2 regions of the Tepidibacillus sp. HK-1 genome follow, and region 2 is predicted to be linked to the other one. Evidence: a T-box and tRNA genes for the amino acid it is inferred to sense, from the RefSeq annotation. Region 2 holds a T-box; the other holds one or more tRNA genes.
What was found. A T-box is a leader RNA that pairs with one kind of tRNA and senses whether it is charged. The one in region 2 lies ahead of pheS (phenylalanine--tRNA ligase subunit alpha), so its partner is inferred to be a tRNA-Phe.
Positions count from the first base shown of each region.

Region 1 (9,364 bases), on a different contig from region 2:
TCATTATTAGGACTATAAAAGATCAGGAACCATGTTAGAAATAAACTATTGGCTACTAAAACAAATAATATCATTGATTTAATTCGCTCTTTCACTTCCTGACCTCCTTTACTTCGAGACTGGAATCGTAACAATAACTCTTGTTCCTTTGTCTACTTCACTTTCAATCATAATATCTCCATCATGTGCTTTAACGATCTCTTTAGCAATGGCTAAACCAAGGCCTGTTCCACCCATTTCTCTTGATCTTGCCTTGTCAACCCGATAAAAACGTTCAAAGAGTCTAGATAGATGTTTTTTTGAGATACCAATTCCCGTATCTACTACCTCAATGATTAAATCATGATGTTTTAATCTTGCTGATACAATGATTTCTCCGCCTTCTTTGGTATATTTAAGGGCATTAGATATTAAATTATCCAATACTTGATCAATGTGATCACGATCTAATTCAACTGTTGGCAAATACTCAGGGAGATGGGAAGACAAATCGATTGATCTTTGTTTAGATTGAAATGAAAAACGATCAATGACATCTTCAATCATCTCCTTAACAGAAACCAATGTTTTGTTAGGCTTTGTTTGTTGATCATCTAAGTGAGAAAGATGTAATAAATCACTAACTAAACGAATCATCCGATCTGTTTCATGGCTAGCTACTTTGATAAATCGATGTGAGAGTTCAATGTCTTCAACAGCTCCATCTTCTAAAGCCTCAAGATAACTTTTTATTGTTGTTAAAGGGGTTCTTAGCTCATGAGAAACATTTGCCACGAAGTCCTTACGTATCTGTTCCAATTTTTGTTCCTTTGTAACGTCCTGTAGTACGATAATCATGCCAATTTCCCCACGGTTAATCCGATGAATCTTGTTAAATGTCATTTTTAATGCCTTATGTTCGTTTTCAACCTCATAATCTACAATCATACTTTCTTCCTCTTTTGCAGGGGGGAAAGAATGTAGAGAAAATAGTTGATTGATCTGTTTTTCGATAACTTCACTTTCAGAAAACCCAATAATCTCCAATGCTCTTTGGTTAACAACGATGATCCTTCCATGAGCATTTGTAGCGATAACCCCATCACTCATATGGCTTAGAATCGAGGCGAACTTCTCTTTTTCCTCTTCATTTTGGTCGATAGCTTCTTTTAATCTAATCGCCATCTTATTAAAGGTATCTGCTAAACGGCCAATTTCGTCATCCCCATATATCTTAACTCTTTGATTAAAATCCCCTTTTGTTAGTGAAACCGCTTGAGTAGTAATATCTTTAATTGGCTTTGTAATCGTTCTAGATAAAATAAAACCTAGCCATGCTGTAAATAATAAGGCAATAAGTGTTGCTGTCATTAAAATATTACTAATCCGATAAATCGTATCATATACTCCCTCAATCGAGGCTTTCATGAATACAGCACCAAGTACATTATTACCCTGCTTTATAGGCAGAGCTAAATATTTGGTACGATGTCCTGTCTTGGCATCAATCCGAATCGCTTCATCTCTTGTACCTAATAATGCCCGATTCACTTCTGTTTGATAAATTTTTTGCCCGATAATGCTTGGACTAACCTTCTCCGTAGAACTTAAAATTACACCATTACTATCAATAATCGAGACATCAACGCCATTTAACGCAAATAAATTATCTACTAAATAGTCAATATCTGCTCTTTTCTCTGCCTCTGTTTTCCCATCCTCTGTTAAATATCTTTCAAGGTTTACTGCTAATAAATTTCCCTGTGTTGCAAAAGTTTCATTAAAATTATCTAAATAATAACTCTCTAAAGATCGAATAAAATAGATTCCTATAATTTGCATCGATATTAGAATAAGTAAGAGATAAATCACAACCAATTTCCATTGAATACTTTGAAAAAACTTCCAACCTTTCAAAGGAAACTACTCCTTTTCGGATGGATAACGTAATACATAACCCAATCCCCTTCTCGTAATAATATAGGCTGGTCGGCCAGGGTCATCTTCAATCTTTTCCCGTAATCTTCTAATCGTTACATCTACAGTACGGACATCCCCAAAATAGTCGTAACCCCATACAGCCTGTAATAAATGCTCTCTGGTTAAAGTTTGTCCAACATGTTTTGCTAAATAATATAGAAGTTCAAATTCCCGGTGGGTTAATTCTATAATCATTTCTATTTTCTTTACGATATAAGTAGATGGATAAATAGTAATTTCCCCAATTTGTATTTGTTGAGCTTGATGATTGGCTTGGTCTAAAGAATAGACTCTTCTTAAATTTGCTTTCACCCGTGCAATTAACTCTCTATTAGAAAAAGGTTTTGTTACATAATCATCTGCACCCATTTCTAAACCAAGCACTTTATCTACTTCTGTATCCTTTGCTGTTAGCATAATGATTGGTTTATCTGTAAGAGTTCTTGCTTCCTTGCAAACCTCTAATCCATCTTTGCCAGGTAACATGATATCTAATAAAATAATATCTGGATGATGATCCCTTACCTTTTGAATTGCCTCAAAACCATCAAAAGCGGTAAGGACCTCATAACCTTCCTTTTCAAAACTAAATTTTAAAATATCTGAGATTGGCCGTTCATCTTCAACAATTAAAATTCGATACTTCACCCCGTATCCCCCTTGTCTCTAACCTTATCTATTTAAGTTTATCACAAGGTATATCAATCTGAATACATAGAAAACCACAACAAAAAAACCATAAATGTGACACCCTTCTATGAGACACCCTTCTATGAATAAAGATTAAGGAGAGAAGGGCAATTCTGGAAGAAATTTATACTTTCTTCAGCATAAAAAAAAAGTAGGTTTGTCCTTGATTGAACATAACCTACCTTAGTTTACAGGATTATCTTCTTACATAATTTAATGGGTTTCTATTGCTGCCATTGACCAATACTTCAAAATGTAAATGGGTTCCTGTAGAACGTCCCGTATTTCCCATTACACCGATCTGCTGGCCTTTTGCTACTTTATCTCCACTAGAGACCATGATCTGGCTTAAATGGCCGTATAGGGTTTTCATACCATTTCCATGATCAATGATAATAGCTTTACCGTAAGCACCATTCCAACCAGCAAAAACGACTTTTCCACTATCTGCTGCTTTGATCGTACGATTACTTACTCCAGATATATCGATTCCTTCATGAGTCCTACCCCATCTTGAACCATACTTACTGGTAATAATTCCTCCTACTGTTGGCCATAATAATGTACCAGAACCACGTGAAGGAACAATTTTAGTACCCTTCTTCACAATTTTATCTTTTGCTTCAGAAATAACCGTTTCTTTTAGAATTGTTTTTTGCGTGGTTACTCCATTTTCCTTCAATATCGAGTATTCCACACTTTTCTTACCATCGGAACCTTGTTGTACCACTTTTGTTTGGTTTGAGTACATCGATGAATCCTTTTGATAAACCACTTTGTAAGGAATTCTTTCTTGATTGATCACTGTTTCTTTTGTTTGAACAGTAACAAGCGGAGTTTTGGCTGTAACAATCACTTCGTCACCAATATTGATGAATTCACCTTTAATATTAGGATTCAATTGATATATCTGTTTCGTCGTGATGCCAAATTGTTGGGCAATTCCAGAAAGTGTATCTCCTTGTTTCACAATATATTTTTTCTGTTCTAAGGTCCCTTGTTTTAACAATGTCACCATATCTTCTGCAGATAAAATTTCTGCTGGTGTTACTTTAACCTCTTTGGTAACAACTTCTTCTTTAATTTGAATTTGATCTAACTTTCTAATTTGTTGATTGTTTCCATCAAGAGAAGCTGCTTTTACTTTATCTTTATTCTTGTTTGGAAGAAAAGGCTGTTTGATTTGCTCAAGTATTAAATCTGCTGTTTTTTGATCTTTTACATATCCAACTACTTTTCCATTCACTACGAGTTCAACAGCTGTCGCTTGAATCGAGAAGGCATCTTTTAGAGCACTTAAAGTCTTAGCGTTATCAAACTGGCCTTTAAATTTCTTCTCTTCCTGATATGTAATCTTATTTCCAAAATTTAATGTTATCGTGCTATATGTATTCTGGGCTTGCTTTAAAACTTGCTCTTTCCATTGTTCAACTACTTCTTTATTATTAACAACCCCAACTTCTTTACCATCTAAATAGACGTGATAAAGATTTACGGCATTTGCCTGATAATAGCCTACACCAAAAAGGGTAGTCATAAAAATTGTGCCTGTAATTGAACCAATGATGATTGATCTTTTCTTATTTGATTGAATATATTGTTGTACGGTCTGAACTATTGTTTTTCCCCAATTACTAGCCTTGGTTAAGTCCTTTTGGAATTTACCTTTAAAATCGGTAAATTTATCATTGAACGTCGCCATGACAACCTCCTTTTTATGGAGTTTATTTTTCTCTCTCTCACATAAGAATGTCCTATTTTTAAAGTGGAGCCGACGATGGGACTCGAACCCACGACCTGCTCATTACGAATGAGCTGCTCTACCAGCTGAGCCACATCGGCATGTTTTAAAGCCTCCATATGTTCAAATTTACCATAATATAGCTTGTCACTTCAAGTGGAAAAATCTGAACATTTTTAGAACACTAGTAAAATGTATGCTCTTCAAGCATTCTATATACACTATATTTGAAGGGAGGCAAAATGATGAACCAAAGAAATATATTGGCTTATTTTCGATCTGTTGAAGATGCACAAAAAGCGGCAAGCGAGCTACAGCAATACAATTCAATTGAAACCCAAGTAGATCGAATAGCTTTTTATCCTGGAGACCAATTAAATGATCAGGTAAATCCCATCACAAGTCGATTTGACAGTTTAACTGATTTAACATTAGGTTCATTAGTAAATGATAACGCAGAAGTACTAGCTGCGGCAGATGTCAGTGCAAGTGGAATGGCAGATGGTAATAGAACTGCGATACCACCGAACATTTTACTAACCGTTGTAATGAATGAGGATCAAGCTCCTCAGGTAGAAAACATCATCAAAAAATATAACGGAATGACTTGAGTTTATGTTTCAGAAAATAGAAAAACCTACTTATTAAAGTAGGGAAAGCGGAAAGTATATCATTTTATGGTGGTTCGGGACGGAATCGAACCGCCGACACGAGGATTTTCAGTCCTCTGCTCTACCGACTGAGCTACCGAACCTTATTATAAAAAAACATTAAAATCGCAAAGCTAACGGGATTCCGACGCGTAGCTAGTCCCGTATGGTGACCCGTAGGGGATTCGAACCCCTGTTACCGCCGTGAAAGGGCGGTGTCTTAACCACTTGACCAACGGGCCATACGCATAAAAATGGTGAGCCATACAGGATTCGAACCTGTGACACCCTGATTAAAAGTCAGGTGCTCTACCTGCTGAGCTAATGGCTCACAACTTGTCCTCTTGGACACAAAAAATATATTACCACGATAGAAATTAATATGCAACCTTTTTTGCACATTTTTCGCCAAAAAGATTCTTTATTCTACAAATCCAACTTTCAGAATTAAAAACCCACAAAAGTGATGGCTTCTTTAAAAACTATTGCGATTCCTTTTGTGGGTTCTATGATCATATTGAAAAAAATAGATGGCCTATGCAAATACGCCTTTTATCATATTTGTTTGTTCTCGATTTGGCCCTACTGAGAAGATGGCAATAGGGATTCCAGTGAGTTGGGAAATTCGTTCGATATAATGACGAGCATTTACTGGTAAGTCATTTAAACTACGAACACCGGTAATATCTTCATCCCATCCAGGTAGCTCTTCATAAACAGGCACACATTCAGCTAACACCCTTAAATTGGCGGGGAACTCCTCAATGATTTCTCCGTTATACTTATATGCTTTACAAATTTTTAATGTAGGAATACCTGTCAATACATCAATTGAATTTAAAGATAACTCGGTAATTCCGCTAACACGTCGAGCATGTCTTACAACCACACTATCAAACCAGCCTACTCGTCTAGGTCTTCCTGTCGTTGTTCCATACTCGTTGCCGACTTCACGAATTCGATCACCTATTTCATTATTCAATTCAGTAGGAAATGGCCCATCGCCAACACGAGTCGTATAGGCTTTTGCAACACCTACAACATGATGAATTTTTGTTGGACCTACACCAGAACCAATCGTCACTCCACCTGCCACAGGATTAGATGAAGTGACAAATGGGTAAGTACCTTGATCAATATCAAGCATAACCCCTTGGGCTCCTTCAAATAATACCCTTTTCCCTTGGTCAATGGCATCATTTAAAACGACAGAAGTATCAACCACGTAAGGTCTGATGATTTCACGATATATCGCATATTCCTCTAAAATTTTCTCTGCTTTAAACCCATCTGTTTCATAAAATTTTTCAAATAGACGGTTTTTCTCTTCAAGATTCCTTCTTAATTTTTTTTCAAATTCCTGTTCATCTAACAAATCAGCGATACGAATCCCAACTCTAGCCGCTTTGTCCATATATGCGGGTCCAATTCCTTTACCCGTTGTTCCGATTTTGTTACTACCTTTTCTTTCTTCTTCTACAAGATCCAACTTAATATGGTAAGGCATGATCACATGCGCACGATTACTAATTCTTAAATTCTTTGTACTAAATCCTTGTTCATGAATATAGTTAAGTTCTTGAACTAATGCCTTGGGGTCAATCACCATTCCATTGCCAATCACACATATTTTATCACTATAAAAAATCCCAGATGGTATAAGATGCAGCTTAAATTTCTTTCCATAAATTGTGATCGTATGACCTGCATTATTCCCACCTTGATACCTTGCAACAACTTCCGCTTTTTCAGCTAGATAATCGGTAACCTTTCCTTTTCCTTCGTCTCCCCATTGTGTTCCTACTACAACGACAGTAGACATGGAAACACCTCCAGTTTTTTGTCCTTTAAAAGTCGTATTTCAATACATATAAAGTTTAGCAATGCTTATTCCCCTTGTCAACGACAAATACGAACATTTAATTAAATATATATATTATTATTCGTATTTTTGCTTCATTTTGTTAACGTTTTAAATGATTTTGATAAAAAAAACGAAGGAAACTCTTCTGGAAAATAGAAAGAATCCTTCACTTATTTTTCTTGTTTATTTCGTTTTTATTCTTCATTATGTTGTTCTTTAGCATAATTTACGAATTTATTAAAATTCTTTAAGAATACCAATTCTACTTTACCAACCGGTCCGTTTCTTTGTTTAGCAATAATAATTTCGATAATATTTTGTTTTTCTGTTTCCGGATTATAATAATCATCGCGATACAAAAAAGCAACAATATCTGCATCCTGCTCAATACTACCAGATTCACGGATATCTGATAACATTGGCCTTTTATCTTGTCTTTGTTCTACTGCACGACTTAACTGGGATAATGCGATAATTGGAACATTTAGTTCCCTAGCAATCCCTTTAAGCTGTCTAGAAATCTCCGAGATCTCCTGTTGGCGATTATCAGATTTGCCACGGCCATGGATCAATTGCAAATAGTCAATGACAATAAGGCCTAACCCTTTTTCCACTTTTAATCTTCTACATCTGGAACGGATGTCGTAGACCGTCACACCTGGAGAATCATCAATATATATTGGTGCTTCAGACAAGGTAGTCATGGCCATCGTCAACTTTTGCCAGTCATGCTCTTCCATCATACCAGTACGCAGTTTGTGAGCATCAATATTTCCCTCTGCAGAAATCATCCTTTGGACGAGCTGACTAGCTGACATCTCCAAACTAAAGATCGCAACAACTTCCTTTGCCCTTGCCGCCACATTCTGAGCTACATTTAAAGCAAATGCGGTTTTCCCCACACTAGGTCTAGCTGCTAGGATAATCAAATCAGATTTCTGAAAGCCAGATGTCATTTTATCTAAATCTGTAAACCCAGATGGAATCCCTGTGATATCTCCTTTATGATGGTGCAAGAATTCAATACGATCCAACGTTTCCATCAATACGTCCTTAATCGGAATAAATCCATCTTTTGATCGTTTTTGTGAAATCTCTAGGATACGTTTTTCTGCATCTCCTATGATTTCTCCTATATCATCACTGCCAATATAACCAGTGCTTGCAATTTCCGTTGCTGCACGGATCAATCGCCTTAAAATTGCTTTTTCTTCAACAATTTTGGCGTAATATTCAACATTGGCTGCTGTCGGTACTGCATTTGCTAGGTCTGTAAGGTAAGAAACACCCCCCACTTCCTCTAGCAGCTTTTTAGTTTGTAGATCCGCAGTTAACGTAATCAGATCAACAGGTTCACCCATTTCAGATAACTCGATCATAGATCGATAGATCTTTTGATGAGCACTTCGATAAAAATCATCAGGTGATAGAATCTCCATCACGGTGATTAGCGCTTCTTTTTCTAATAGAATTGCACCTAAAACAGCCTGTTCCGCTTCCACATTTTGCGGTGGAATTCGATCTAAAAAAAGTTCACTCATGAGAGTTCCCCTCTATCTTAGTCTCTATTTTTCTTCGACAACTTGTACTTTAATCGTTGCAGTTACTTCTGGATGAAGTTTTATCAATACTTGAGTATAACCTAAATGACGAATCGGTTCATCTAATAAAATTTTCCTTTTATCAATGTTTATATTTTGTTTTTTTAATTGGTCTGCGATCTGTTTTGTTGTAATTGCACCAAACAATTTACCGCCCTCACCTGCTTTAGAGGGAATAGTAATCGTTATTTTCTCTAGTTCCTCTGCCAATTTCTTTGCATTTGTTAATTCATCCGCTTTTCTTTTTAGTTCACTTTGTTTATGAGCTTCTAACTCTTTTACATTACCTGTTGTCGCTTCTTTGGCTAATCCTTTAGCTATCAAAAAATTTCTAGCGTATCCATCAGATACTTCCTTAATATCACCTTTTTTCCCTTGTCCTTTTACATCCTTTAGCAAGATCACTTTCATATGGTTAATCCTCCTTCTTGTTGATATGTTTGTAATACCTCTATCAATCTTGTTTCTGCTTCTTCAACGGTAACTCCTTCTAACTGAGCAGCAGCATTTGTTAGATGGCCACCGCCTCCCATTCTTTCCATTATTAATTGTACATTTACTTGTCCTAATGAACGTGCACTAATTGAGGTAAGGCCATCGGTGCGAACACTAATAACAAAAGCCGCAAAAATACCACTCATGTTTAATAACGTATCTGCAGCTTGAGCAATCATCAATTGATCGTTTTTCCCTTCAGCTACAGCGATTGCGATATTATCAAAAACAATCCTAGCCCTTTTTACTAATTCTGCCTTTTGAATATATTGCTCGATATCTTCTTTTAAAAGTTTTTGAACTAATATGGGGTCTGCTCCATTTCGCCTTAAAAATGAAGCTGCATCAAAAGTTCTAAAACCTG
Region 1 covers NZ_BDGM02000012.1:61,092-70,455, forward strand. Annotated here, with positions in the region: gene BEN26_RS07810 (YycH family regulatory protein) at 1-95, opposite strand, end outside; gene walK (cell wall metabolism sensor histidine kinase WalK) at 109-1,896, opposite strand; gene yycF (response regulator YycF) at 1,903-2,607, opposite strand; gene BEN26_RS07825 (peptidoglycan DD-metalloendopeptidase family protein) at 2,846-4,351, opposite strand; tRNA gene BEN26_RS07830 (tRNA-Thr) at 4,416-4,491, opposite strand; gene BEN26_RS07835 (hypothetical protein) at 4,636-5,001, shown strand; tRNA gene BEN26_RS07840 (tRNA-Phe) at 5,069-5,144, opposite strand; tRNA gene BEN26_RS07845 (tRNA-Glu) at 5,208-5,282, opposite strand; tRNA gene BEN26_RS07850 (tRNA-Lys) at 5,296-5,371, opposite strand; gene BEN26_RS07855 (adenylosuccinate synthase) at 5,576-6,862, opposite strand; gene dnaB (replicative DNA helicase) at 7,099-8,445, opposite strand; gene rplI (50S ribosomal protein L9) at 8,470-8,916, opposite strand; gene BEN26_RS07870 (DHH family phosphoesterase) at 8,913-9,364, opposite strand, start outside.
Region 1: it encodes a tRNA-Phe, which carries the amino acid that the T-box ahead of pheS (phenylalanine--tRNA ligase subunit alpha) is inferred to sense. The anticodon was not compared.

Region 2 (9,364 bases):
TCAGTCTTTGAAAGATCGAATAGTTTATTTTGAGGCTAGCAGAGGTTGTCCTTTTTCTTGTGCTTATTGTTTATCCTCGATTGAGACAGGTGTCAGATATTTTGAATTAGAGAGGGTAAAGGAAGATCTTCTTCGATTGATCAAAAGCGGTGTCAAGTTAATTAAGTTTGTGGATCGAACCTTTAATATCAATAAGAAATATGCACTTGAAATCTTTCAATTTCTCATCGAAAACCATCAAGGTACTGTATTTCAATTTGAAATTACTGCAGATATTATGAAGCAAGATGTTCTCCAATATTTGATCGACCATGCACCTGAAGGGATCTTACGTTTTGAAATTGGTGTTCAATCAACCAATGATTATACCAATTCCTTAGTTCATCGCCGACAAAACTTTAAAAAGCTTAGTGAAACGGTACTTAAATTAAAAGAAAGTACCAAAATTGATCAGCACTTAGACTTGATTGCAGGACTTCCTGAAGAAGATTATGAATCCTTTCGAAAAACCTTTAACGATGTATTTGAGTTAAGACCAGAGGAATTACAGCTTGGGTTTTTAAAAATGCTAAGAGGAACGACCATTTGGAAGGAAGCAAAAAAATATGGTTATATTTATATGGACAAAGCACCCTATGAAATATTGGCAAACAACGTTCTTTCTTTCTCAGATGTCATTCGGATTAAAAGAGTAGAAGAGGTATTAGATAAATATTGGAATGCACAGCGAATGAATCGAACCATTGAATACTTAATTCGGTATGAATTTACTTCGGCTTTTGACTTCTTTCAGCAGTTCGGAGATTATTGGGAAAGCAAAGGATGGAATCGAATTGGACATCAATTAGAAACCTTATATACAAGGTTAAATGATTTTTTAATCGATACCGGTATTCAACATCTAGAGATAGCTCAGAGCTTGATGAAACTTGATTATTTTCTTAATTTTAATCATAAGCCAAGAAAAACATGGTGGGAATTTACCCTCACCAAAAAAGAACAAAAGGAAATGATGAAAGACCTTATGGAGGATTTAAACCTAAGTGAAAATGAGCTACATAAGCATTTCATGATTGAAGTGGTTCCTATTGATATCGAAGCTTTTTTAACAATAGGTGAAATAAAAGAACAAAATACTTTGCTAGCGGTATATTATAATCCACCTGATAAACCAAAGTATTTTACTAAAAAACGATAGTGTGATAAAATTTCTTTTTAGTGAGACTAAAATGTAGGGGAGGAAAAAACAACGTGCAGAAAACAGTCAATCTTTTAAGGGAGTTCTCCATTCCATTGATCTCCGGAGTTATTGTCGCCTTATTATGGGCAAATCTTTCGCCTCACAGTTATGAGACATTTGTAGAAGGCGAGTTTTTTAGTGGGATTAGCTTTCATTTTTTTGTAAATGATATCTTTATGGTTTTCTTTTTTGCGATTGCTGCTGTAGAGATTGTTCAGAGCTTATCGCCTGGAGGAGATTTGAATCCATTAAAGAAAGCGGTTAATCCACTGATGGCTACAATGGGTGGGGTACTTGGGCCTGTAGCTGTTTATTTACTACTAAATTCAATCATAGGATCTCCAGAGTATTTAAGGGGTTGGGGGATTCCAACAGCAACTGATATTGCACTTGCATGGCTAGTTGCTCGCTTTGTTTTTGGTGATAAACATCCAGCTGTTTCCTTTTTATTATTATTAGCGATTGCAGATGATGCCATCGGGTTAGTGATCATTGCGATTTTTTATCCTGATCCTGTGAATCCAGTAGAACCGATTTGGCTGTTAGTTACCTTAGCAGGGATGGCAATTTCCTTTATATTAAGAAAAAAAGGAGTAACCAATTATTGGCCTTATCTCCTATTAGGTGGAGTTCTTAGTTGGATAGGTTTACACAACGCGCATTTGCATCCTGCACTAGCATTAGTCGTGATTATTCCATTTTTACCAAATCCAAAAGAAGAACATGGGCATTTATTTGAAGATGATGAGACCTCTCATACTACCCTTACGAAATTTGAACATGAGTGGAAAATCTTTGTAGATTTCGGATTATTTATGTTTGGCTTATCCAATGCCGGTGTAGAGTTTTCTGAAATTGGAACAACGACTTGGTTAGTCTTTGTCGGATTACTTGTTGGAAAAACGGTGGGAATCTTTACTTTAGGTTCTATTGCCAAAATGTTAGGTTTCCCATTACCAACAGGTATGGGAATGAAAGAATTATTCCTTGCTGGTGTCATTGCTGCGATGGGATTAACAGTCGCACTCTTTGTAGCAGGGGCTGCATTTACTGATCCAGTGATCCAAGGAGCAGCAAAAATGGGAGCGCTCTTTAGTGCAAGTGCTGCAATTTTTGCCTTTATCCTTGGCAAACTACTAGGTATCAAAAAGATGAAAGAAACGAGTACGCAAAATTAAGTTTTAATGACCCACGTAAAATTAAATTTTACGTTAAATGAAATGAATGATGAAAGGCTCTAAGAGAATTTAAAATGTCCTTTACAAAGGGTACATTTTAATTTAACCTTGGAGTCTTTTTTTGTTATATATGATTTTTCCTTAGGAAATCGTAAATAATATCGAAAGGGAACATTTGGTTGAAAATGTTTTAAAAGTTTTAATCATTCGCTATAATAAGATTGGATAGGAATTCCAATGGAAAAGGGGCGTTAAAATGGAAGATTTGACATTACAAATGTTTAAGGAATTAACTGAAGCACCAGGAGCACCTGGGAATGAAGCAGCTGCTAGAGAAGTGATGAGAAAGTATATCGAACCTTATGCTGATGAGGTTTATACTGATAACTTAGGGAGTTTAATTGCGAGAAAAGGAAATCAGGGTCCTAAAATCTTAATTGCCGGACATTTAGACGAAGTCGCTTTTATGGTAACACGGATTACAGATGATGGATTTATCAAGTTTCAACCCCTTGGCGGTTGGTGGGAACAAGTCATGCTTGCTCAAAGGGTAACGATACATACGAGAAAAGGTGAAGTGATTGGTATCATTGGCTCTAAGCCACCACATATTTTACCACCTGAAGCTAGGAAGAAGCCAGTTGAGAAAAAAGATATGTTTATCGACATTGGAGCAATCAGTAAGGAAGAAGCTGAAGAATTCGGTGTACGTCCTGGAGATTCAATTATACCGGTTTCTCCATTTACAGTAATGAAAAATCCAAAAATGTTAATGGCAAAAGCATGGGATAATCGGATTGGTTGTGCGATTGCAGTAGAAGTGCTTAAACGATTAAAAGATGAACAACACCCTAATACTGTATATGGAGTAGGTACAGTACAGGAAGAAGTGGGTCTTCGTGGTGCACAAACTTCTGTGAATACCGTTCAACCAGATATTGCTTTTGCTATAGATGTAGGAATCGCTGGCGATACTCCAGGGGTTACAGATGATGAAGCAGTAAGTAAAATGGGAAAGGGTCCACAAATCTTATTATTTGATGCGTCTATGGTTCCTCATCGAGGCTTAAGGGATTTTGTCGTTGATATTGCTGAAGAAGAAAACATTCCTTTTCAATATGAAGCATTAGCAGGGGGAGGAACAGATGCAGGGCGTTTTCACTTGTATGGAAAGGGAGTCCCCTCTACAGTAATAGGGATCGCTACACGTTACATTCATAGCCATGCTGCGATTCTTCATCGTGATGATTTTGAACAAGCAGTCAATTTACTTGTGAAAGTCATTAAACGATTAGATGAAAAGACGGTAAAAGAAATCATGGCTAGATAAAAAGAAAGAATGAGTCTCCTCTGTTGGATGGCTCATTCTTTTCCTTCTTCCTCTTTTTCTTTGGTGTTTATATATTTTTACTTAGTGCATCAATCATTTCGTTCTGTGATTGTGAATCACTGTGTTGCCAAATCACTTCAAATAAGACACCTAATCCAGGTAAGGTTTTTTCTTCATGATCTTTAATCGCTGTATTGATCATGTCTTTTAATTGTTCTTCATCTTTTCCTTTTATGTTTTGAATGATAGCTTGACGTAGGTCAATGTTCATCTCTTTAACCTCCTATATTTAATGGTAAGGAAATGGTCACTTTTATGGAATTTTTTTTTAGTATACCCTATATTGATCAAACCATTAGTTTTTAGGAAAAGAGCTTGTAGATATGATATAATATAAAAAAATCATGGTGAAGGGAGTAGCCATATGAGCAAGCAATTTGCAGTGATTGGTTTGGGCAGGTTTGGATCAAGTGTTGCAAAAGAATTGTATGATCTTCATTATGAAGTGATGGCTATAGATATCAATGAAGAAAGGATTCAAGAAAACGTTAACGTGGTTACCCATTGTGTACAAGCTGACTCCACTGACGAAACCGCGTTAAAGGCACTTGGAATCCGCAATTTTGATGTGGTTGTTGTCGCGATCGGACAAAATATTCAGGCCAGTATTTTAACTACTATACTTTTAAAAGAACTAGGTGTAGAAACGATTGTGGTTAAAGCGCAAAATCAATTACATGCAAAAGTATTATATAAAATTGGAGCCTCAAAGGTCGTCTTTCCAGAACGAGATATGGGAGCAAGGGTAGCGCATAATCTGGTTACACCGAATATTTTAGATTACATCGAACTGTCTGATGAATATAGCATCGTTGAAATTATTGCGAGTGAAAAAATGAACCACAAAAGCTTGGTTGAATTAAATATCCGTGCACGATTTGGATGTAACGTCATGGCAATCAAGAATGACCATCGTATCAATGTAGCCCCTGATGCAAATGACATGATAAAAACAGGGGATATCTTAGTCGTTATTGGACATAATAAAGATTTAAGAAAGTTTGAAGATTTTGTCATGAATGGAAAGTGAGAAAAAAATGGAAGTCATTCAATCAATCAATAATCCTAGAATTAAGACATGGTATCAACTAAAGAGTAAAAAGGGAAGACAAGAACAAGGGTTATACATCATTGAAGGAATCAAACTTATTGAGGAAGCGATCGATGCAAAACAAGAAATTGAAGCCCTAATTTTTGATCAGGGAAAGGATCTTCCAGAATCATTAGCTCTTCATCTAGAGAAGTATGACTTGTCCATTCCTATTGTTTCCGTATCAACACCTGTGATTGAAAAATTATCAGATACTGAAACCCCCCAAGGGGTTTTGGCTATATTAAAAAAGAAAAATATCGAGATAGAGAAACTGTTTGAAAACCAATTTTCTTTTTACTTGCTGATCGATCAAATTCAGGATCCTGGAAATCTAGGAACAATTATTCGCAGTGCAGATGCAGCCGGGGTACAAGGCATTATTTTAGGAAATAGTACAGTCGAGCTATACAATTCAAAGGTAATCCGTTCTGCGATGGGATCGATTTTTCACCTGTCAATCGTACAAGATGAATTAGACCAAATTATTCCTAAGTTACAGAAAAACGGTGTTAAAGTGATTGGGACAAGCCCATATGCAAGCAAAACTTATTTTGATGTTGATCTTACACAAAAAGTGGCTATAATAGTAGGAAATGAAGCAAAAGGGTTGTCTGATTCAAGAAAACAACAAGTAGATGAAATGATAAAAATCCCTTTAGTTGGGAAAGCAGAATCGCTAAATGTAGCAATGGCCACAACGCTTATTTTATACGAAAGAGTAAGGCAAATGGAAAAGGGTTGGGCTTGAAGTCTAGCTTATACATCAGTATAATGATACATAATAACCAAAGATATAATTTTATATTTGAATGCGAGGAAAGAGAAGAGTAGATAAATTCCCATCTTTTAGGGAGGAGATGTCATAGACTGGAAGCATCTCTAAGATGGTTTTATTGAAGTTCGCTCTGGAGCAGATCTCTGAAAAGGATCAGTAGGAGAATCCGTTTTGTCTACGTTAAGACACTAAAGTTGAACAATCAATCTTGTTTAATTGTTCATAAATTAGGGTGGTACCACGGTCTTTCGTCCCTTGCCAAGGATGAAAGGCCTCTTTTTTTGTGGGCTATTTTTAAGTATATGATACAAGGGAGGAAATGTTATGAAGGAGCGATTAGAGCAATTGAAGCAAGAAGCTCTAACGGAAATTGATCAAGTAAATGACATCCAAGCTTTAACTGCAGTAAAAGTAAAATATTTAGGCAAAAAAGGTCCCATCACAGAAGTATTACGAGGGATGGCAAATGTTTCAGCAGAAGAGCGCCCGCTCATTGGAAAGTTGGTTAATGAAATAAGGGAAGAAATTGAAAGGGGTCTAAATTTAAAAGAGACCGCAATAAAAAACAAGGCTTTAGAAGAAAAACTTGAGAAAGAAACCATTGATGTCACTTTACCTGGTAAACCAATAAGCCAAGGGAATAGGCACCCATTAACAAAAGTGATTGAGGAAATTGAAGATATTTTTATCGGTATGGGATTTGAGGTAGCTGAAGGTCCAGAAGTAGAATCAGATTACTATAACTTTGAAGCATTAAACTTACCAAAAGAGCATCCTGCTCGTGATATGCAAGATTCATTCTATATTACAGAAGAAATCTTAATGCGGACACATACTTCTCCTGTTCAAGTGCGGACGATGCTAAACAAAAAAGGAAATGTTCCTGTAAAAATCATTTGTCCAGGAAAAGTTTATCGTAGAGATGACGATGATGCGACTCATTCCCATCAATTTATCCAGATTGAAGGACTTGTGGTTGATGAAAAAATTACCATGACTGATTTAAAAGGGGTGCTTCTTAATTTTGCTAAGAAAATGTATGGCGAGCATGCAAAAATTCGCTTACGTCCAAGCTTCTTTCCTTTCACAGAACCAAGTGCAGAGGTAGATGTATCCTGTATGATGTGTGGTGGAGATGGCTGTCGAACATGTAAAAATACTGGTTGGATCGAAATCCTTGGTTCAGGGATGGTTCATCCAAAAGTGTTAGAGATGGCTGGCTATGATCCAGAAAAGTTTTCCGGCTTTGCCTTTGGTATGGGTGTAGAAAGGATCGCTATGTTGAAATATGGTATTGACGACATTCGTCATTTTTACACCAACGATTTAAGATTTTTAGATCAGTTTAAACGGGTTTAAGGGAGGTTAGAAAAGATGAGAGTATCCTATCAATGGTTATCCCAATATGTTGACATTCAAGATATCGATCCTTATGAATTAGCGGAAAAGTTAACTCGTAGTGGTGTAGCAGTTGATCTTGTAGAAAAAAGCAATCCTGCTTTAGAAAAAGTAGTAATCGGTTATGTAGTAGAACGAGAACAGCATCCAAATGCCGAGAAATTAAGTTTGTGTAAGGTAGACGTGGGTCAGGGTGAACCTTTACAAATTATTTGTGGTGCGGCAAATGTTGCACAGGGTCAAAAGGTACCTGTCGCATTAGTTGGTGCTACCTTACCAGGAGATATTAAAATTAAAAAGGCAAAATTGCGTGGAGTTGACTCTGAAGGGATGATTTGTTCCGCCAAAGAATTAGGAATGAATGAAAAATTATTATCTAAAGAAAAAACTGAAGGGATTCTAGTTCTTTCAGACGATGCCAAAATTGGTGAGCCGATTGAACCTTTGTTAGGGTTTAATGATTACATCCTAGAGTTGGACTTAACGCCAAACCGTTCAGATTGTTTAAACATGATTGGTGTTGCGTATGAGGTAGCCGCTATTTTAGACAGGAATATAAAACTACCTGAAATAAATCTAGAGAATAACATTGACCAAAATCATTCTGTTCAAATTAAGATTGAGTCACCTGAAGCCTGTCCTCATTATGCAGCCCGTCTAGTTAAAAATGTAAAAATTTCAGATTCTCCACAATGGATGCAAAATCGTCTGATTGCAGCAGGAATCAGACCCATTAATAATGTGGTTGACATTACCAACTTTGTCATGTTGGAATACGGGCAGCCTTTACACGCCTTTGATTTTGAAAAATTGGATCAAGCAAAGGTTGTTGTACGGATGGCAAAACCTAATGAAAAAATCGTCACCTTAGATGACCAAGAACGAGAATTAGACGAACAAATGCTTTTGATTACCGATGGAGTAAAACCTATTGCTATCGCAGGAGTAATGGGGGCTGCCAATAGTGAAGTTACAAAAAACACAACCCAAATTTTATTAGAATCAGCCTATTTTAAGGGCTTTTCCATCAGATCAACCTCTAAAAAGCTTGGGCTTCGTTCTGAAGCAAGTATGCGTTTTGAAAAAGGGGTTGACCCCAATCGAATCTATGCGGCATTAAATCGAGCAGCGGCATTATTAGTAGAGTATGCTGGGGGTAGCATTGAAGGTGGAATTACAGAAGAAAAGTTAGAACAACCAACAGAATTGATGATTTCATTAAAGCCAGATCGTATCAATCAAATTCTTGGTACTGAGTTAGATGTACAAGAAATGGTTGCTATTATGAAACGCTTAGGTTTTTCTGTAGAAGAAGAAACGAGTGGCCTAAGGGTAATCATTCCTACTAGAAGACCAGATGTTACGATTGAAGCGGATTTAATTGAAGAAATCGCAAGAATTTATGGGTATGATCATATCCCGACAACATTACCTATTGGCGAATATATCCAAGGTGGGTTAACCAAAAAACAAAAACTTCGTAGAATGATAAAAAATCTTCTGGAGGTTTCTGGTTTACAGGAAGTAATCAGTTATACTTTTATCGGAGAATCCCAACTTGATATATTACAAGGGTTAGCGAATCAGCCAAGACCTATTTCTTTAGCCATGCCAATGAGTGAAGAAAGGCAATTTTTGAGAACACAACTTCTCCCACAATTGTTAGAAATAGCTAAATACAATGTGAATCGTCGCAATCATAATATTCGTATATATGAAATAGGAGCCACTTTTATTTCCAATGAAATTCATTTAACTGAACTTCCTTCTGAGAGATGGACTGTTGCAGGTTTTATGATGGGTTCCTTACCCATACATTGGCAATCCAAAGAACACAACATAGATTTTTATGAAGTAAAAGGGGTTCTAGAACACTTATTTATTAGCTTAGGATTAAGAAATGTCGAATATCAAGCGGTTAGGGCAAAAGGCTTTCATCCTGGTCGAACAGCAGAGATCAAAATTGGGGAAAAAATCATCGGTTATATTGGTCAGATTCACCCAGAAGTTCAAACTCAATATGATTTAGATGAATGCTATGGTTTTGAATTAGATTTGAATACCATTCTGGAACTAGCAGATATAGAAATTGAATATCAGCCATTGCCAAAATATCCTGCAATTCAAAGGGATATAGCAGTGGTTGTTGATAAAAATGTAGAATCCAGCTCGTTAATGGATACTATTTATGAAAATGGTAGAGAGTTGTTAGAGGATCTTACCTTGTTTGATGTTTACATGAGTGAACAATTAGGGGAAGATAAAAAAAGCATCGCTTTTTCACTTATCT
Region 2 covers NZ_BDGM02000028.1:12,881-22,244, forward strand. Annotated here, with positions in the region: gene BEN26_RS12505 (B12-binding domain-containing radical SAM protein) at 1-1,198, shown strand, start outside; gene BEN26_RS12510 (Na+/H+ antiporter NhaA) at 1,252-2,418, shown strand; gene BEN26_RS12515 (M42 family metallopeptidase) at 2,675-3,748, shown strand; gene sspI (small acid-soluble spore protein SspI) at 3,816-4,019, opposite strand; gene BEN26_RS12525 (potassium channel family protein) at 4,173-4,838, shown strand; gene BEN26_RS12530 (TrmH family RNA methyltransferase) at 4,846-5,649, shown strand; T-box leader at 5,707-5,935, shown strand; gene pheS (phenylalanine--tRNA ligase subunit alpha) at 6,001-7,035, shown strand; gene pheT (phenylalanine--tRNA ligase subunit beta) at 7,051-9,364, shown strand, end outside.